DNA from 2 places in the Brevibacillus sp. NPDC058079 genome. Region 2 is predicted to be linked to the other one. Evidence: riboswitches for the same ligand, from Rfam matches in the RefSeq annotation. Region 2 holds a riboswitch; the other holds the start of a gene.
The links. Region 2 has a riboswitch for FMN ahead of ribD (bifunctional diaminohydroxyphosphoribosylaminopyrimidine deaminase/5-amino-6-(5-phosphoribosylamino)uracil reductase RibD). Riboswitches for the same ligand answer to the same signal wherever they lie in the genome.
Positions count from the first base shown of each region.

Region 1: it holds a riboswitch for FMN, as region 2 does, so the genes downstream of both, ACFVS2_RS18180 (ECF transporter S component) here and ribD (bifunctional diaminohydroxyphosphoribosylaminopyrimidine deaminase/5-amino-6-(5-phosphoribosylamino)uracil reductase RibD) in region 2, are expected to answer to the same signal.

Region 1 is NZ_JBHVSO010000006.1:7,123-17,723, reverse strand. It holds gene ACFVS2_RS18205 (glutamate-1-semialdehyde 2,1-aminomutase) at 1-389, opposite strand, end outside; gene ACFVS2_RS18200 (protein phosphatase 2C domain-containing protein) at 555-1,397, shown strand; gene ACFVS2_RS18195 (ABC transporter ATP-binding protein) at 1,487-2,497, shown strand; gene ACFVS2_RS18190 (ABC transporter permease) at 2,490-3,284, shown strand; gene ACFVS2_RS18185 (ABC transporter permease) at 3,288-4,085, shown strand; FMN riboswitch at 4,444-4,598, shown strand; gene ACFVS2_RS18180 (ECF transporter S component) at 4,832-5,443, shown strand; gene proS (proline--tRNA ligase) at 5,757-7,223, shown strand; gene ACFVS2_RS18170 (HAD family hydrolase) at 7,276-7,914, opposite strand; gene ACFVS2_RS18165 (winged helix-turn-helix domain-containing protein) at 7,978-8,595, opposite strand; gene bcp (thioredoxin-dependent thiol peroxidase) at 8,752-9,222, shown strand; gene ACFVS2_RS18155 (M42 family metallopeptidase) at 9,265-10,317, shown strand; gene ACFVS2_RS18150 (class I SAM-dependent methyltransferase) at 10,327-10,601, shown strand, end outside.
Region 2 is NZ_JBHVSO010000004.1:221,266-231,866, reverse strand. It holds gene ACFVS2_RS14315 (ABC transporter substrate-binding protein) at 1-846, shown strand, start outside; gene ACFVS2_RS14310 (ATP-binding protein) at 843-3,029, shown strand; gene ACFVS2_RS14305 (sigma-54-dependent transcriptional regulator) at 3,037-4,437, shown strand; gene ACFVS2_RS14300 (c-type cytochrome) at 4,596-5,528, shown strand; gene ACFVS2_RS14295 (HAD family hydrolase) at 5,674-6,342, shown strand; FMN riboswitch at 6,409-6,557, shown strand; FMN riboswitch at 6,670-6,814, shown strand; gene ribD (bifunctional diaminohydroxyphosphoribosylaminopyrimidine deaminase/5-amino-6-(5-phosphoribosylamino)uracil reductase RibD) at 6,947-8,053, shown strand; gene ACFVS2_RS14285 (riboflavin synthase) at 8,073-8,729, shown strand; gene ACFVS2_RS14280 (bifunctional 3,4-dihydroxy-2-butanone-4-phosphate synthase/GTP cyclohydrolase II) at 8,746-9,945, shown strand; gene ribH (6,7-dimethyl-8-ribityllumazine synthase) at 9,961-10,425, shown strand; gene ACFVS2_RS14270 (spore germination protein) at 10,552-10,601, shown strand, end outside.

The sequences.
Region 1 (10,601 bases), on a different contig from region 2:
CGTGCTACACGAATGCAGGTCATGACTGCTTCTGTACCGGAGTTATTGAAACGAATGCGCTCCATCGAAGGGATTGCTTCGCGGATCATGTTTGCGAAGGTAATTTCCCATGGAGTAGGAGTACCGTACAGGGTTCCGTTGGCAGCTGCTTCGCAAATCGCTTTGGTCACATGTGGATGTGCATGGCCAGTAATGATGGGGCCATATGCTGCTAAATAGTCAATATATCGATTGCCGTCCACGTCCCAGAAATACGCGCCCTGGGCACGTTCCATCGTTACGGGTGCTCCCCCGCCTACAGCCTTGAAAGAGCGGGAAGGGCTGTTCACCCCGCCTAGAATGACGTCGAGTGCTTCCTCGTGCAGTTGCGCGGATCGTTCACGTTTCATGCATATTCCCTCTTTTCTGTTGGAACTACCTCTTTTGGAAAAAGTCCTTCATTATCTTACCACAGCTGTTCAACAACTGGATATGAACGGAGAGCTATAGATGAAGAAAAGGAAAAATGATACAATTTTCAAGCAAATCACTCCATGGGTAAAGGCGGGGTCATCATGAAACTTGAGTGCATCTCCATGAAAGGAAGCGGCAAAAGCAATGAGGACGCCTATGTGATTCAGCAGGTCAAGCATGTGTATGCGGTCATCGACGGCATTACGTCGCTGATCCCGTATGAGAACGCAGCAGGACAGACAGGTGGAGCTATCGCTGCAGAGCTCGTAAAAAAGCAGCTGGAAGCAATGCCGGAGGATGTAGCTTTGCACGATTATTTGGAGACGATAAACGAAGCACTTCAGGAGCATATGCAGCAAAGCGGCATCGATCTTAAGAAAAAGGAAGCATTGTGGGGAGCGGCCTGTGCAGTCGTCCGTGTAGGAGATGCCCATATCGAGTACGCGCAGTTGGGAGATTGCATGATATTTGTCGTTTATGATGATGAGACTGTGCGACCCCTGACACATACGCAAGTCAGCCATTTGGAACAGGCAGCCTTGGCGAAGTGGGAAGAAGGAATCAAAGAAGGATTGTGTACCCGAACAGAGCTGTACGAACGATGTATGGACATCCTGATCCATAACCGCTATCAGGCGAATGGACCAGGAGGCTATGGCGTATTGAATGGCGATGTTGCCTGTCGGGATTTTATCGAGTATGGACGCATCAATCGAGTTGGCGTGAAGGCATTGGTGCTGGCAACGGATGGTCTTTTCATGCCGAGAGCTTTAGGTGAAGCACAGCCGAAGTGGGAAGAGACGGTCCTGCCAATCGTACATAAAGGGCTGCAACGTTATACAGACGATCTCATCTCTCTGGAAAACAAAGATCCCGAATGCATACGCTATATCCGCTTCAAAAAGTCAGACGACAAAACGGGAATGATCCTTAATCTTCATTAACAGTTTGGTGCAGTTTGCCTTTTGCACAAATCGATTGGCTCATATACACTACAAATGGTATTTAAGCGAAGAAAAAAGGACGGTTTTCCATGATTCAAGTAAATCATTTACAAAAGGATTTCCGCATCCATCAGTCCAGACCGGGCCTTGGTGGTGCTTTTCGTGATTTGTTTAGTCGGGAGTACAAGACGGTAAATGCGGTGGATGACCTTTCCTTTACAGTAGAGGAAGGGGAAATGTTCGCGCTGATTGGGGAAAATGGTGCCGGAAAATCGACCACGATCAAGATGCTGACAGGTATCTTGACCCCGAGCGACGGTGAAATCGTCATTAACGGCTATGTGCCTTTCAAGCAGCGTGAAGAGTATGTTCGATCCATCGGAGTTGTTTTCGGGCAGCGCTCTCAGCTTTGGTGGGACCTATCTCCGCTAGAGTCCTTCCGTCTGTTGAAAAGTGTTTATAAGGTTGACGATGCAGAAGGAGAAAAGTGGCTGGAGCGTTTGATTGAGGAGCTGGATATTTCTCCGTTCGTCAGTCAGCCAGTACGCAAGTTGAGTCTCGGACAACGGATGCGCTGTGAAGTGGCAGCTTCATTGATTCATAAGCCACGTCTACTGTTTCTCGATGAACCGACAGTTGGACTCGATGTGCTCGTTAAGCAAAAAATCCGTGAGTTTCTCCGCAATCTGAATGAGACGGAAAATATGACGATCTTGTTGACGACTCACGATGTGTCAGACATCGAAGCACTCTGTAAACGCGTGCTTGTCATGGACAAAGGGAAGCTGATCTTCGATGGCTTGCTGAATGACCTCAAGGAAAAATGGGGCAATGGCACAGAGGTGTCCTTCCAAATGAAAAAGCGCACTTCAACAGCCGCACTTCGTCAGGCATTGGGAGAGATGCCTTGTGAGATCAAGCAAATCAATGATTTTACCCTTAGTGTAAAAGTAGCGCGAAGTCAGGAAATGCTGCCCTTTGTTTTGTCGACAGTCATGTCATCGTTTGAAGTCAGCGATGTGAAAATTGAGGAGACGAGCACAGAGGATATCGTTCGCAACATTTATTCCTCAGACCAAGAGGTAGCTAGCCATGCGTAAGCTTTATATGGAACTCATCCGCATGAGGTTTTTGACGATGCTTGCCTATCGTGTGAACTATTACAGCGGGATCATTATCTACGCGATTAACATCGGTGCGTACTACTTTTTATGGGGAGCAATCTACGGAGGCCAGCAGCAGCTGGGCGGGCTTACGGTGGAACAGATGACTTCCTACGTTGCGATTGCTTGGATGTCGCGGGCGTTTTATTTTAACAACATCGATACAGAAATAGCCCAGGACGTCCGAGAAGGCAAGGTCGCGATCGAAATGATACGCCCTTATAATTACTTGTCCGTGAAAACGGCGCAGGCGTTTGGGGAAGGGATCTTTCGCTTTCTCTTTTTCGCGGGTCCAGGGATCTTCCTTATCAGCCTGATCATTCCATTCAGCTTCCCGGCGACAGCGACTGGATGGGGGCTTTATTTGATCAGCTTGATGTGTGCGTTTTTGATCAATACACAAATCAATCTGGTAACAGGCTTGCTGACTTTCTTTCTGTTCCGAAACGATGGCATGATGCGAGCCAAGCGGGTCGTGGTGGATCTGTTGTCTGGTCTCGTGCTGCCGATCAGCTTTTTCCCGGGCTGGGCGCAAACGGTAATGGGTTATCTCCCATTTCAGGCGGTCAACTACTATCCGAGCCTGATCTTCACAGGTGCGATTACAACGGAGCGTTCCTGGGAATTGATCGGTTTTCAGGTCATTTGGATGTTTGTCATACTGGTTCCCATCTTGGTGATGTGGCGTCTTGCCCGCAACAAGCTGGTTGTGCAAGGAGGGTAGAGCATGCAAAACATGAGACATATTTTCAGTATTTTTGCCGACTACCTGAGTCAGTATTTCAAGACGAGACTTGCCTATCGAACGGATTTTATCGGGGATTTTGTGTCCAATCTGGTTTCTGAGTTGATCAATCTGGTCTTTATTATTGTCGTGTTCACGCATGTTCCGCTTATGGGGGATTGGACGCGTGACGAGATTATCTTTATCTATGGTTTCTTTTTGGTTCCATACGCGTTGTTCTCGATGTTCTTCGGTTTTTGGGACTTCAACGAAAGGTATATCATCCGGGGCGAGATGGATCGCATCCTGACGAGACCGATTCACAATCTGGCACAGGTGTGTCTCGAGTCGATTGCACCAGACCGTATTTTTGGAGTCATAACCGGGATCATCATCATGGGGTATGCTGCCATTCAACTCGATTTGTCGTTTTACTGGTACGACGTGTTCATCTTTATCGGGCTCTCGATCAGCGGGGCACTGATATACGGTGGCGTGTATACTGCGATTGCTGCGGTTAGCTTCTTTTCCGACTCGCGGACAGGGATTGCCCCGATGATTTACAACATCCAGCAATATGGGCGCTATCCGGTAGACGTGTACAACAAGGCGATTCGCTTTGTGCTCACCTACGTGCTGCCGTTTGCCTTCGTGGGTGTTTATCCAGCGGCTTACTTTTTGCGCAAGGAAGTCTGGTACACATATGCGGCAATGACGCCGGTAGTGGCTGTTATTTTCTTCGGGATTGGGCTGTTAGTCTGGAACTGGGGAGTCACGAAATATCGGGGAGCGGGTTCATAGGGGCGTATTGATACAAATAGCGATTCTTGATGATTTATAATCCAAAGTCGTTGTGGTAATATTGGATGTAACGAGATCTAAAAGCATAAAGTAAAAAAAGACCGTCCCGGCTGCAACCGAAACGGTCGATACAATAGGCGCTTCCCGCAAAGGGGTGCGGCTCAATACTATGTTGTGAAATAGACCGCAGAGCTGTCAACTCAAGAGCGGTCTATTTCTTTTTGGTCAAGGTAACAACCAAGCTGATCACCTTTATCCCTACTAAACAAATAGGAAAAATAAACAAAAAGTGTCGAGCTGGCAGTTTCCTCTATTGTCAAATCAAAAAACAGCAGTATAATATGCTGTATACAACTACACATTCCTTCGGGGCAGGGTGAAATTCCCGACCGGCGGTGATCATGCTTTATGCATGTTAAGCCCGCGAGCCTCCCGAGCTGAAAGTAGCGACGGAGTGCAGGATCTGGTGTGATTCCAGAGCCGACAGTACAGTCTGGATGGGAGAAGGATGACGACAGTACGTTTATCACACGTGCTTGTTTGCCTGTGCAAACGGGATGAGAACGTAGAGGCCAGCCCTCTAGTTTCTTGTACCTTTTATTTGTGCATGGTTTGTCATACGCTTGCAAATGCCCTGTGGAACTTATAGCCACAGGGTTTATTCTGTTTGTGTAACAAGACGTGTGAGCTTACAACGACTGTTGCCATTCCTCAAGAAGGAGTAGAAAAATGAGGAGATGGTAAACATGAAAGAAACAGCGCTGCATTCTTCGCGCACACGTGCAACCCAAAAGCTGGTGACGATTCCCATGCTGGCGGCCGTTGCATTTATTCTGCAGTATCTCGAGGTTCCTGTTCCGCTGATGCCAAGCTTTTTGAAGCTCGACTTCAGTACACTCCCGGCATTGATCGGGGGACTCATGTACGGACCAGTAGCCGGCGTTATTATCGAGGTACTGAAAAATACACTGCATATGCTCTTCAAAAATACAGACGGTCTTTTGATCGGTGAACTCGCAAACGTCGTAGCAGGATCAAGCTTTATTTTTGCGGCTGTCTACATGCAGCGTCTGGGCCAAGGCAAAAAAGGCTTCCTGACTGGTCTCGCTCTGGGAACGATTTTGATGACGATTGTCATGGCTGTGGCAAATGCTTATGTGCTGTTGCCTGCGTACGCTGTGCTTTATCAAATGCCGATTGAACAGCTCTTGACCATGTTCAATGCGACAAGTATCTGGTCATTGGTACTGTACGGAATCGTCCCATTCAATCTCTTCAAAGGTGTTATGATTTCAGTGGTTGCGTATCCGATCTACGTGAAGCTCGGCTCAAGAATCGCTGCGCGTACCAACAATTGACAACCACGATGTGACTCGCTAATATGTTTAGTTAATAGATAGTCACAAAAGGCTATGAAAGGACCCGCAGCTATTCCCACGTGACAGAGAGTCGGCCCTAGTCTGGAAGGCTGATACGTAAAGGATAACTGCACCCCATCCTGAAGCCGCTGGTGAAGAGCTTAGCCGGATGCCCACCGTTATCGGGTTATCGAGAGGACTATGGCGTATGCTGTAGTCAATCAGGGTGGTACCGCGGAAGTTGATCCTCCGTCCCTTTTTGGGATGGGGGATTTTTTGCATTTTACGTAAGAACAAAAAGGAGCGTAGACGGATGAAAGAGGACAAAGCGTTTGTAAAAGAAATTACACCGCAATCGGAGGATTTTTCGCGTTGGTACATCGATGCCATCAAAAAGGCGGATTTGATGGACTACACACCGGTACGCGGCTGCATCGTGTTCAAGCCGGATGGCTTTGAGCTATGGGAGCGAATTCAAGAGGCGATGAATAAACGTTTCAAGGAGACAGGGCATCGCAATGCCTATTTCCCGATGTTGATCCCCGAGTCCTTCTTTCAAAAAGAAAAAGAGCATATCGAGGGCTTCAATCCAGAGCTGCCTTGGGTAACAGAGGCTGGGGGCGAGCCGTTAGAGGAAAAGCTCGCGCTACGTCCAACCTCCGAGACGATCATTGGACATATGTACAGCCAATGGATTCAGAGCTACCGCGACCTGCCTGTATTAATCAACCAATGGGCAAACGTTTTTCGTTGGGAAAAGCGGACGATGCCGTTCTTGCGGACATCAGAATTTCTCTGGCAGGAAGGCCACACGGCACATGCGACAGAGGAGGAAGCTCGTCAGGAAACGATGCAAATGCTGGAGATTTACCGAGAGGTCGTCGAGCAGGAGCTGGCCATTCCGGTTTGGAAGGGACAAAAAACACCGAGTGAACGCTTTGCCGGTGCTGTTGACACGTATTCCATTGAAGCGATGATGAAGGATGGCAAAGCAGTGCAAGCGGGCACCTCGCACTATTTGGGCGATAAATTCGCGCGCGGCTTTGAAATTAAGTTTTTGGATCGTGACAATCAGTTCAAGTACGTTCACACCACATCATGGGGAACCTCTACACGACTGATTGGTTCGATGATCATGGTGCATGGCGATGACCGCGGTCTAGTGTTGCCGCCTCGCATGGCTCCGACACAGGTTATTATGATCCCAGTCGGTCCGATGAAGCTGCGCGAGAAAGTCATGGAGGCGTTTGATCCACTTTTTGACGAGATCAAGGCCGCAGGCGTGCGTGTCCGTGCTGATCTTCGTGAAGAAACACCAGGCTGGAAGTTCAATGAGTGGGAAATGCGCGGGGTTCCTCTACGTCTGGAGCTCGGCCCGCGTGACGTGGAAAATGGTCAAGTAATTCTGGCTCGTCGTGATACAGGGGAGAAGGTGACGGTTTCACTTGAAGGTATCGCGCAGACAGTTGTTCAACTGTTGGAAGAGATTCAGCAAAATATGTTCCAAAAAGCACTAGCCTTTCGTGATGAGAACTCACATTTGGGGATCGATACACTGGAGCAGCTATCCGCTCATATTGCAAAAAGCGAGAGCGAAAACAAAACGAGCGGATGGGTGTTAGCCGGCTGGTGTGGGGATGATGCTTGTGAATCGAAGATCAAAGAGGAAACCAAGTTCACTTCTCGCAACATCCCGTTTGAGCCTCCTGTACAAAAGAATGCCTGCATTTGCTGCGGCAAAGAGTCACAGCATAGCGTCTGGTTCGGACGGGCGTATTAATCAAAAAAAGGGTGTGTCCACGCTTCGGCGGCAGGGCACACCCTTTTTTCATCTAGCGCTTGAGTATCCAATCGGTAAAAGCTTGCACATCCGTAAAGTGGTAGTCAGGCTCGGGATCGAATTTTCCCGACTTTTGTGTAACCAAAAGCCAATCCACACCGACTGTTCGCAAACCAGCGGCTCGACCAGCCAACACGTCAGCATCACTGTCACCTACGAAAATGGTTTCCGCAGGCGTAGCGCCTAGTTGTTTCATAGCAGTAAAAATACCTTCTGGATGAGGCTTTGGATGTGTGACCTCATCCCCTGTGATCACGACGGAAAAATACGAATCTAATCCCCATTCTCGAAGGGAGATGTCAGCGCTTTTGCGCCCTTTTCCTGTTACGATTCCCATTTGGATACCTGCTGCGTGAAGTTCGTCGAGCATGCTTCGGATATTTTCAGGATTTTGTACGCGGGAGTGTTCATCTGTGTATACACGAAAAAAATGAGCGAGGGCGTTGTCATGCGCATGTGAGGGAAGCTTGTTTTGCAAAATGCCTGTCTCTGTGGGGCCAAAGAGAGCTACAATCTGCTCGTCGGTATAATGCTCTTGTAAAAACTGCTGAAAGGTAGAGCGAAAAGCGGTGAAGATCAAGGGGAGGGTATCGGCAACTGTGCCGTCGAAATCAAACAAGATCGTCCGCATGGGAGTCCTCCTTTGATTAGAAAATGAAAGAAAACCATCGTATCTGATGGTTTTCTTGGTGACTTACTCATCCGAATCATCAAAAGGATCATCTGAATCATCTGTTGGGTCAGCTGGAGTCAATGGGAACAGGGTGTCGAAAAACTTGAATTTTCGACGGCCAGATTCCTTTTTGAACCCTTTGTACTTTTGTAACAGCTCAGAGATGTCTTCTACAAATTGATTACGTTCCTCTTGACTCAAATAAAATTCAGTCAAATTATAAGCAAACGTATTTTGATACTCTTTCCTAACATCTTGGTCGCTTGCGACGAAGCGATTGAGAGTTCGCATGAGGTCCTTTTCCGTAGTACGAAACGGAGTAAACATGACATCACTTAATTGTTGAGCGTTTTCTTCAATCATCAATTGGAGCTTGACCTGAATGACCTTGGCAACAGGCTCATAATATTTCTCCACAATAGAGCCTTTTACCCGGGTATCCACCTGCTCAAGCAGCCCAACACGCACGAGCTCCTTTACATGGTAATGTAGCCGTGCAGCATTTTCGCCTAGTTCTGTAGCGATTTGTTTGGCCGTTCTGGGCTCCAAATCTTCAAAGAGTTCCAAAATTTTAACCCGTTCCGCTATAGCAAGCGATTTTAGCGCTTCTGGATCTGTTACTTCAAAAAACTCTTTCATGCGAATTCACCATCCAACTGACTAGGCCAAATTTTATTTTTTTTTATTCTATCCTTTTCTGAATCAAAGCGCAACTTGTATGCGGATGAAGTGACTACTAGATTGTGGTAAAATGGGACCAGCGAAAACAGGACATTATTGAGAGGAGGGAAAAGTTTGACGGCAGTAGGACAAGCTGCACCTGCATTTACTTTGCAGGCGAGCGACAATCAGACCATCTCACTTTCCCAATTTCATGGACAAAATGTGGTGCTTTATTTTTATCCGAAGGACCAAACGCCGACATGTACCACAGAAGCATGCGACTTTCGTGACTTCCATTCGGGCTTTGCTGAGCTGAATACAGTTGTTCTCGGGATCAGTCCGGATTCTGTGAAATCGCATGACAAATTTATCGCGAAGCACGAATTGCCTTTTCCACTTCTGGCAGATCCGGATCACCAGGTGGCAGAGGCTTATGGTGTGTGGGCATTGAAAAAAATGTACGGAAGAGAGTACATGGGCATAGAACGCACGACGTTCGTCATCGACGAAGAAGGCAACATTGCAAAAGTGTGGCCAAAGGTAAAGGTCAAAGGACATGTGCAGGAAGTGCTTCAATTTATTAAGGATGAACTTCAATCTTAACGTAACGTTTATTTCGCAATGGGCGAATGGAGGAACATACAGATGAGTGTATCCACGGAATATGTTGTAGAAAGCTTTTGCCAATTGGCGAACATCCCAAGTCCATCCGGCAATACGGAAAAAGTAATGGCCTGGGTTGCACAAGAGTTAGAAAAGCTTGGCGTTTCCTATAAACGGACAAACAAAGGGGCAATCGTGGCAACAGTAGCGGGGGCCAATAACGAAAAGGCAAGACTCTTGACAGCTCACGTCGATACGCTGGGCGCGATGGTAAAAGAAATAAAGAGCAACGGGCGTTTGAAGCTGACCTTGATCGGCGGCTTTGCATTCAATGCGATTGAAGGGGAGCACTGCGCTGTAGAGACTAGCAGCGGTCGTCTTGTAACCGGTACCATTTTGTCCACCAAAGCTTCTGTGCATGTATACAGCTCAGAAGCGGGGAAAGCGGAACGCAATGATGCGAACATGGAAGTCCGACTGGATGAAAAGGTCACAAACAAAGAGCAAGTATTGGAACTTGGGATTTCCGTCGGAGATTTCGTCTCCTTTGATCCTCGCGTGACTGTAACGGATAGCGGCTTTATTAAGTCCCGTCATATCGATGACAAAGCAAGCGTAGCTGTGCTGTTAGGGGTTCTGAAAGAACTGAGTGAATCCAACGTGAAGCTGCCTTACACCACGCACTTTTTTATCAGCAATAATGAAGAGATCGGCTACGGCGGCAACTCCAGCATCCCTGACAACGTGGTGGAGTACCTGGCTGTCGACATGGGCGCGATTGGGGATGGACAGACGACAGATGAGTATTGCGTGTCCATTTGTGCGAAGGATTCCACAGGACCTTACCACTACGGATTGCGCAGCCATCTGACCAAGCTCGCACAAGCGAACGGTCTGAACTACCAAGTGGACATTTATCCCTACTATGGTTCTGACGCAAGTGCTGCACTGAGAGCTGGATATGACGTTGTCCATGGTTTGATCGGACCGGGAGTAGATGCATCCCATTCCCATGAACGTACACATAAAGAAGCGCTCGACAACACGGCAAAGCTCGTTATGGCCTACCTTCAATCAGAAGAAATGCAAGCATAGGAGGACCAGATGAGCAATATGTATCAATGGGCTGACTACTATGATCTCACTCAACGCGGTGTTGCGGGTGATGTTGAGTTCTATCTGGAACAAGCCAAGCTGGCAGGGGGAAAAGTGCTGGATCTCGCTTGCGGCACGGGAAGAATCAGCATTCCGATGGCTCAGGCTGGCATCGACGTTACGGGAATTGACCTATCCCAGGATATGTTGGCAAGGGCTCAGGTAAAAGCAGAGGAACATGGTGTAACATCCGGCTTGAAGCTATTGCAGGGGGATATGCGCGC
Region 2 (10,601 bases):
TTAAAGGCTGGATTGCAATCGTTAGGTCTCAGTGAAGGAGCACGCGTTCAGTATGTGCCCGTTTATTTGAATAAGGTTCAGACGCTAGAAGAGGAGCGTTCCCTTGTCCAGGGCTTGATTTCAAAAAAGCCGGATGTAATCGTCACGACAGGGGCGCACGAGACCTTTTTGATTCAACAGGCGTCAACGACGGTTCCCGTTGTTTTTATTGGTGTCGCTTCATTGGTCGAGCTACCTCTTGTTGAGACCGAGGGGACGGTAACGTGTGGAATCAGCAATGGCCAAATGAATGTGATTGGGAAAAGATTGGAGCTGACAACTCGTTTGTTGCCTGATGCCAAGCGCATTCTGATCATTGCCGATTCTCATGCTCCTACGACAGAGCAAGCCATCTTAGAAGCAGGGTCAGCTGCTTCCTTGCTTGGTGTTCGCTTGCACGTGAAGCAGGTTGCTTCCCCAAAAGAATTGGAGCAGTTGCTCAGTACGCTCTCTCCAGGAGAATACGACGCCATGCTTCCTTTACCTAGCTATGTTCTGGAAGACGCGATTACCGATTGTTTACCTCTTTTGATCGATAAGCAATTGTTTGTCATGGGCTCTTATCCCGAGCAGGTGAAGGCTGGTTTGTATGCCGCTTACGGCGTTTCTTTTCATGCACAAGGCATGCAGGCTGCTCATATGGTGGCTCGGGTGTTGGATGGAGTCCCTCCTACAGATCTGTCAATCGAATGGCCGGATGACGTACGGTTAGTTGTCAATGCCACTTCCCTGTCCAAGCTTCCTATTACCGTAACCGATCAACAGTGGTCACTGGCACAAGAATGGTATGGAGTGAGGAACAAATGAGGGGGAGCAGACTACCGCGCATCAATCGACTAAAGACAAAAATGCTCCTGTTTGGGCTATGCATGTCCATCATCCCTTTTCTGATTCTTGGCTATATCAATTTGCATACCAGTAAAGAGAAGGTTCGAGAAGAGGTAGACAGAGCCAATCAAATCTACGTGGAAAATACGTTGGCGCAGTTAGACATGCTTTTTTTACATACGTCCCAATCCATGCAAGTGGTTCAGCAGCGTTTTCTCAATGAACGCCCTAATGATGAGGATGCTTATTTTTTGCTGAATACGTTATTGAAAACTTCTCCTTACATGGAGGAAGTCGCGCTTTTTAATCAGGATGGAGAGCCGCAGTATTTGCTGAATCGCTGGAAACATCAAAAGCTGGACACACCGAGGGAGCGAGACAAGCAACTTCTTACAACCATCCAGTCGGGAAAAACATACATCGGAAGCATTGTCCGATCAGCAGAAGGGAAGCTGCTGGTAACTGTAGCGATCCCTCATGTATCTGCCAACGGTGTAAAAGGCGGCATGTACGCAAAGCTCAATGTAAAACAGTTGCTCGAACAAGTCACACTGCGAGCTCGATATGAAAACGAGGCCTATTTATTCGTCACAGATGGGGAAAGCGACGTGTTTGCCGATCCGTTTATGCTGGGCAAGCCTTCTGATGGCTCTTTGACCTATTATGAACAAGCGGTTCCTCCCTCCTGGACACTACCAGATCGAACTGACAAGCCTGTTATCCGTACGTATCAAGCTTCCAATGGAGATGTCATGGTCAACTATGCCATGCGCTCTTCTGTCACACATTGGGTCATTATGCTGGAGCAGTCGAGTCAAACGGCGTTTGCTGCCTTTTCAAAATTGGAACAATCTCTGCTCTTTACGACCTTATTCATCGCACTTATCGTTCTGGGGATTAGCATTGTATTCTCTGTCTCGTTTAGCCGATTAATGGAAAAGATCGAATCAGCTGTGCAAAAAATCGCAGGTGGCGACTTATCCGTACGAATACCAGTGACGACCTCAGATGAAATTGGCAGGCTAGCAGCGTCCTGCAATGAAATGGCACAGAATCTGGAGATGAAGACCAATCAGCTTCTCGAAGAAAAGAAACGGCTTGATCTCGTCGTCAGTGGTATGGGGATGGGGTTGATTCTCGTAGATGAATCTTTTCGCATTCGCTGGATTAATCAAACAGCGTCGGCGTGGTTTCAGGATGCGGCTCATCTTCTGGGGAAAGACTGCCTTCAGACGATTGGTCAGCAATTCAGTTCATGCAGTAGTTGCATGCTCCGAACGCGACAAATGGTAAACCAAAGGCAGACAGACCTTATTTCCTCCAGAGTCGATCAGGATGGACGTGTCCGTTCTTATCGACATCAGGTTTTCCCTCTGCATCCGGAGAAAGAATCGTCTGCTTTTCTGGAGGTCATCGAGGACATCACGGAGAAACGAGAGCTAGAAGCCGCTATCGCACAAGCAGACAAGCTCGCTGCTATTGGACTCTTGGCGTCGGGCATTGCTCATGAAATCAATAATCCACTAGGTATTCTGTCGTTGTATGGACAAGACTTGCGAGACCGTCTCGTGGACGAGGATATTCGAGAGTTACAGGATACAGGAGAGCTTACCCAATACTTGGACACGATGGACAAACAAATTAACCGTTGCAAGGAAATTACGACCCGATTGCTGCACTTTTCGGGGAAATCACCAATTACCGTAGAAAAAGTAGATATTCATCAAGTGTTATCAGACATTCTCATTCTCCTGTCCCATGAAATACGTGTCAAACAGGTAACGGTAAGCCAGTCTCTATTGGCCTCTGCTCCGTTTCTTCTCGCTACGCCTGGACAACTTCAGCAGATCTTGCTCAATCTGTTAACCAATGCATTGTACGCGACCCAGGAGCGAGGAAATATTGAGATCGCAACTGATTCTCCATCGAATGATCGAATCCGTCTGTGGATCAGAGATGATGGATGCGGTATACCCGCAGCAGATTTGCCCCATGTTTTGGAGCCCTTTTATACAACCAAGCCTCCTGGCAAAGGGACTGGTCTCGGGCTTTCGGTCTGCTACGGGATTGTGACGAATTTAGGCGGAGAAATCGAGATCGAAAGTACGCCAAACAAAGGCACGACTGTTACGGTCATCCTGCCGTCGGCAAAGGGGAAATGAACAAAAGATGCACGCTGACACACGTATACTCATCGTTGATGACGAAGCAGATTTCCGCCATCTATTAACCAGTCGATTAAAGAGAAAAGGATATACCACGCTGGAAGCATCTGACGGAATCAGTGCACAGCAGCTGGTAACCAGCGAAACGATTCATGTCATTCTGCTTGATTTGAAAATGCCCGGGATGGACGGTCTCTCTTTTCTGCAATGGTGCAAGGAAACCTCTCCTGCCATTCAAATCATTGTTGTGACCGGACACGGAACTATCGAAACTGCAATCGAAGCGATGAAACGCGGCGCTTATGATTATTTGACAAAACCTTACAACCTCAATGAATTGGAGGTTTTGATTTCCAAGGCCGTCGAAAAACAGCTGTTGACCGAGGAAAACCAACAGTTGACCGAGGAAAACCAACAGTTGAAGGAAGCTCTATCGACAAACGGGAAAACGACGTTTCAAATCGTTGCGGAAAGCCCGAAGCTAAAAGAGGTCCTAGCTACTGCCGAGCGAGTAGCCAGTACGGACTTTCTCGTTCTCTTAAAAGGGGAAAGTGGAACAGGGAAGGATGTCATCGCGAGATTCATTTATGAATGTAGTGAGAGAGCATCAGAGGCATTCGTACCGATCAATTTAGGGGCGATACCTGAAACGATGCTGGAAAGTGAACTGTTCGGGCACGAAAAGGGAGCCTTTACAGGCGCAACTGCACAGAAAAAGGGACTGGTAGAGATTGCCCACCTGGGGACGCTCTTTTTGGATGAAGTAGGGGACTTGCCTTTTCCTTTGCAGGTCAAGCTGCTCCGTTTTTTGGAAACCGGCGAATTTCGCCGAATAGGGAGCCCGATTCTGCACAAGGTGGATGTTCGTATCATTGCTGCTACCAATGCCGACCTGGAAAAGAAAGTGGAAGAAGGAACGTTCCGATCCGATCTTTATTTCCGGCTGCATGTCATGGATATAACGATTCCACCTCTCACCCAGAGAAGAGAGGACATTTTGCCACTGTCGGCTTTCTTTTTGAATCGACTTAAGCGTAAGTATCCAGTCAAACCGCTTTCTGTGAAAGCGCAGGCAGCTCTTTTGGCCTACTCATTCCCGGGGAATGTTCGAGAGTTGGCTCATATGATCGAACGTGCTGTCGTTTTGGCAAAAGGAGAGGAAATTGACGACAAGGATCTCTTTCCACACGAACAGTCAGTACTTCACAACCCGTCAGATAGGAAGCTCTTTTTATCAGCAGAAACTGGGGAGGAAGAGGCATTTTTACTGAAAAATGTAGAGCGAGAACATATCAAGCATGTGCTGGACGTTTTGCAGTGGAACAAGACCAAGACAGCTGAGAAGCTAGGGATCAGCGTACGCAACCTGTATCGAAAAATCGAAGAGTACGAGCTGCGACCGTGACATTTTGTCGCGTACTGACCATGACATTTTGGCATGGTCTTTTCTTTTTCTTGCTGTTTGGAAGCGTCAAGCCGTTCGTTTTCCTGCTTTTATCGTATGGCACGCCTCTTGCTACTCTCCTGTAGTGAATGCACGATCAACATGGAGGAGTGAGACCTATGATAAAAAAAGAGAAGACAGGCTGGAAGAAGCTGTCTATGGTGGTAGTGGCGATGCTGGTCTTTGCAGGCTGTGCTACACAGCCGACGGCTCAACCCACCTCAACAGCGAGTGAGGCCAAAGATAAAACAGCGAGTGGGGCAGCTGGAGCGATCAATCTAGATTCCTACACCCCGCCTAGTATGGACAAGGTGCCAGAAGGGCCATTGGGAGAATCGATTAAGTATGGACATAAGTTAATGAATGAAACGAGCACAGTGATCCCTGAATACACAGGGAATAAGCTCTCCTGCTCCAGCTGTCACGGTAATGCCGGAATGGATGCGACCTCCCCTTTAACGGGTGTCACCGCAGTCTATCCCCAGTACATTCCAAGGTCAGGCAAAGTGCTTACCATTGAAGATCGCATCAATGGTTGTTTTCAACGAAGCATGAACGGAAAGCCATTGCCTTACAACAGCGATGAAATGAGAGCGATGGTTGCCTATCTGACATATATCTCAACAGATGTACCAGTAGGAATTAAAGAGCGCCCGTGGATAGAGAAAAACGATATGAAGAGCGTACCTCAACCGAATGTGGCAAATGGAGAAGCCCTCTTTCAAAAATCGTGTTTGCAATGCCATGCAGCTGATGGTTCAGGAACAGGACCAAACACTGGACCAGCGCTATGGGGGGATAACTCCTTCAATATTGGTGCAGGTATGGCCCGAATTTCCAAAGCTGCTGGCTACATTCAACGCAATATGCCTCTAGGGGAAATGGGCGGTATCAAGCAAGGCTCGTTAACAGATCAAGAAGCAGCGGACCTAGCAGCCTATATTTTGTCCAAGCCTCGTCCAGACTTTGCCAAAAAGGCAAAAGACTGGCCAGCTGGTGGAGTTCCAAAGGATGTACCGTATGAAGTAGACAGCGCCAAGAAGAAGCAATAGGAACACAATACCTAACCCAAAAAGGGCTGTCCCAAAAGTTATTAAATGACTGAGGGATGGTCCTCTTTTTGATAAAATGGAAGTATCCCCCACATGGGTGAACTCTTGAACCAGCATGGCGTATTGTCAAAAAAGGAGGCACAAAATGAGCAGAACCTTTCAAAAAGGCATTATTTTCGATATGGACAACACCTTGCTGCAATCCAGGATCAATTTTACCGAGATGAAGCGGGCTATTTTTCAGCTATGGGCAGACAATGGGATCGTTTCTCCAACACTTGAGTGGGAAAAGCATACCGCATCGCAGCTCATTGAGATCGGGAGAAAAGCGGAGCAGATGACGATAGAGCTGGAGCAAGCGATGTGGGATGCGGTAACCGCGATCGAGAAGGAAGGGATGCATGGAGCTGTATTGGAGCAGCACGCGGTAGAAGTGCTAGAGGAGTTAAAGAACCGCTATCAGCTGTATATCCTAACCAACAACGCGTATGCCGCTGCAGAGGAGGCTTTGAACGAGACGGGAATCGCCTCCTACTTTGACGAAATCGTCGCCCGCGAGCAGATGACGACCTTGAAGCCATCTCCATCGGGCATTCACTCTATTCGCAGCCGCAAGCCAGATTGGCCTGTTTCGGCTTGGGCGATGATCGGGGATTCGTGGATCGATGGTAAGGCGGCCTGCGACGGACAAGTCGCTTTTATTGCCTATCAAGGGAATGAGCAGGACATGGAGCAAAATGGTGTTGTGCCAAAGGCGTACATAAATGATTTGAAAGAACTCCTGACGGTCCTCGAAGAGTGCGAGCAAGAGTAAGTGCACTTCTCCAATAAATGATTACAGACAATAGTGAAAAATGTGCTATACTTTGCCTAACTGAATACCAGCCTTCAGGGTAGGGTGCAATTCCCGACCGGCGGTAATGACGAACGCACGTCTGAGCCCGCGACTCGCTATCGTAAGCAGTTGATAGCGACTGACTTGGTGCAAATCCAAGGCCGACGGTACAGTCCGGATGGGAGAAGGTATTTGGAACGGCCTGTTTCGCTGTTTTTTCAAAAAACGGTAGAAACAAGGCTTCTTTCTGAACGCCCTGAGCATAATATTCATGGGCGTTTTTGTTTTTCGTTAAAACTTCATAGCGACAATCTTCAGGGCAAGGTGAAATTCCTGACCGGCGGTAATGACGTACGTACGTCTGAGCCCGCGACTCGCTGACCACGCTTACAGCGACTGATCTGGTGAAAACCCAGAGCCGACGGTACAGTCCGGATGGAAGAAGATTTTGTGCTTTCTTCATTTGTTTTTTCGAAAAACGGATGAGGTAAGGCTTCTTTCCCTATGCCCTGAAACGTTCTGAGGTTTCAAGGGCTTTTTGCGTTGTGCTTGGCTGGAATGATGGAACAGAAAGGAGTGCGGTATGGAACAGGACAGCAAGTACATGGATCTGGCGCTGGAACTGGCACGATCGGCAAGAGGCCAAACCAGCCCGAATCCCATGGTCGGAGCTGTGATTGTGAAGGATGGAATCATCGTGGGAATGGGAGCGCATCTGCGGGCAGGAGAGCCCCATGCTGAGGTGCACGCACTGCGGATGGCTGGGGAAAAAGCGCAAGGCGCGACCGTGTACGTGACGCTGGAGCCTTGCAGTCACTACGGGAAAACACCGCCGTGTGCAGAGGCGCTGATCGCAGCTGATGTAAGTCGTGTCGTTGTAGCGACGCTCGACCCGAATCCACTAGTGGCGGGAAGAGGAATGGAGATGCTGCGGGCAGCAGGGATGGAAGTGGCGGTGGGCGTGAGAGAAGAGGAAGCGAAGGCGCTCAATGAAGTCTTTTTCCATTACATCCAGACCAGACGTCCATTTGTAACGGTAAAGACGGCCAGCACATTGGACGGGAAAATCGCTTCGTTCTCGGGACACAGTCGGTGGATTACTGGAGCAGAGGCTCGTGCAGAGGTGCATGAACTGCGCAGGCAGCACGATGCGATCCTGGTTGGGGTTGGGACGATTCTCGCTGATGACCCACTGTTGACGGCGCGCCAGGAAGAGCAGTGTTTTGGAAGTCAGCCAGTTCGCGTGATTTTGGACAGTCATTTACGGACGCCGCTGGATGCCCGTGTCGTCCAGAATGCAGATACGAAGACATGGATCTTTACGACAGATGCAGCACCAAGGGAAAAGCAGAAGCTGCTTGCGGTAAGAGGAGTAAAGGTCATCACGACGGAAGCGCCAATTCGCGTGGAAAAGGTGCTGGATACGCTGGGAGAGCTGGGGATTACCTCGTTGCTTGTGGAAGGCGGGCAGGAAGTCAATGGCTCCTTTTTGCAGGCGAGAGCAATTCAAAAGGTCGTGAGCCATATCGCGCTAAAGCTGATCGGGGGAAGCGGCGCGCCCTCGCCGTTCGGTGGTCAAGGCTTTGCGACGATGGGAGAAGCGGTACAGCTGACAAATGTGACGATCGCACCGATCGGGAAAGGTGATGTACAAATCATCGGGTACCCACAATGGGAGGATCAGACGTAGCAAGTGAGGAGGAGAGAGCATGTTCACGGGACTGGTCGAAGAAGTGGGCGTGTTGGAATCGATTCAAGGGAACGAGCAGGCGAGTCGACTGGTCATCCGCGCACAGCAGGTACTCGAAGGGGTGAAGCTCGGGGACAGTATCTCGGTCAATGGCATTTGCCTTACGGTTACTTCTTATACGAATCGTCAGTTTAGCGTCGATGTGATGCCAGAGACGATGAACAAGACGAGCTTGCGGCAATTACGCAGCGGACAGCGAGTGAATTTGGAGAGAGCGATGCGGCTGGGGGACCGTTTTGGCGGGCATATCGTCTCCGGGCATGTAGATGGGACTGGAATGGTTGCTTCACGAGAGGTGAATGCGAATGCTGTCGTGTTTCGGATTGAGGCCAAACCGCAGCTGTTGAAGTATGTTATTGCCCGTGGATCGATTTGCATAGACGGCATCAGTCTCACCGTGGTGGACGTAAACGATAACGGTTTTACCGTTTCAATCATTCCGCATACGCTGGCGAATACGAGTCTTTCAGACAGACGACCTGGGGACTTGGTGAATCTTGAAACAGATGTCATCGGCAAATATGTAGAGCGTTTGTTAGGTTATCAAAACCATGGCGGTACAGAGAAATCTGGCGGGCTCAGTCTAGCCTTTTTGCAGGAAAATGGCTTCGCGTGAGAAGGAGGGAGAAAGTATGTTTCATCGCATAGAAGAAGCATTAGAAGATTTGCGTCAGGGCAAGGCGGTCATCGTGGTAGATGATGAGGATCGGGAAAACGAAGGAGATTTTGTCTGCATGGCCGAAGCGGCTACGCCTGAAATGATCAACTTCATGGTTACACATGGAAGGGGACTCGTTTGCGTACCGGTGACAGAAGAGCACGCAACTCGTTTGGAGCTCCATCCGATGGTGAAGTCCAATACAGACAAGCAAGGAACGGCTTTTACCGTGTCCATCGATGAAGGGAGTACACACACAGGGATATCCGCTCATGAGCGCTCTCAGACTGTCTTGGCGATGCTGGATGATCAAAAGACCGCAGAAGATTTCCGTAGACCGGGACATATTTTTCCGTTAATCGCGAAGTCTGGCGGTGTATTGCGCAGAGCGGGACATACGGAGGCGGCAGTTGATTTGGCTCGCTTGGCGGGGGGCATACCGGCGGGAGTCATTTGCGAAATTATGAACGAGGATGGCTCCATGGCACGTCTGCCGCAATTGCAAGAGATCGCACGCCGCTTTGATCTTAAGCTGATTACGATCGCAGACTTGATAGCGTATCGGATGCGGACGGAATCCATGGTGAAAAGGGAAATCGAAGTGCAGCTTCCGACCGCCTACGGTGATTTTCGGATGGCGGCCTATACGAACGAGCTGGATGGTAAAGAGCATGTGGCTCTCATCAAGGGAGAGATCGGACCGGATGAGCCCATTCTCATCCGCGTGCACTCGGAGTGCTTGACAGGAGATATTTTCGGCTCTCATCGCTGCGACTGCGGTCCACAGCTACACGCTGCATTGGAACAGATCGAAGCGAACGGACGTGGCATTTTATTGTACATGCGCCAGGAGGGCAGAGGCATTGGCTTGATTAATAAGCTACGTGCCTACAAGTTGCAGGAGGAAGGCTTGGATACGGTTGAGGCCAATGAAAAGCTAGGATTCGCCGCTGATCTGCGAGATTACGGTATCGGTGCGCAAATTTTGCGAGATTTAGGAGTGCAACGCATGCGGCTTTTGACTAATAATCCACGAAAAATCCGCGGGCTTACCGGTTACGGATTAACAGTAGAAGAACGGGTGCCGCTTCAAATGCAGGAGCATCTGCACAACAAACAGTACCTATCAACAAAACAAGAGAAGCTGGGTCACCTGCTTCATCTGCACGGATAAGGAGAGGGAATGAGCATGAAAACTTTTGAAGGACATTTGGTTGGAACAGGTTTGCGTGTAGGGATTGTGGCAGGACGTTTTAACGAATTGATCGTAAGCAAGCTGGTCGGAGGGGCGCTCGATGCCCTGAAGCGTCATGGCGTAGAAGATGAGCAGGTAGACGTGGCTTGGGTACCAGGGGCATTTGAAATTCCGTTGATCGCTAAAAAAATGGCGGAATCCGGTCGCTATGATGCGGTTGTTACACTGGGAGCTGTCATTCGTGGCTCCACTCCACACTTCGATTACGTCTGCAATGAGACCGCAAAAGGAGTTGCGTCCCTATCTCTATCGACTGGGATACCTGTTATTTTTGGTGTTTTGACGACAGACAATATCGAGCAAGCCATCGAGCGAGCGGGAACAAAAGCAGGCAACAAAGGCTGGGAAGCAGCAACGGCAGCGATCGAAATGGCTAATTTATCTAAGCAGTTCGCCTAATCAGTTCATATGGAGAACGAGATATTTCAGCTGGGGCTTCGGCTCCCGTTTTCTATTTTTTTGGATAAAATCACCACGGACAGGTCAAAGTAAGAAAGATTTTCCTGAATAAAGGGGGGATCTAGCGTGAAGCCGACTGATTGGTGGAGAGCGCAAGTAGAGGCCATACAAGCAAA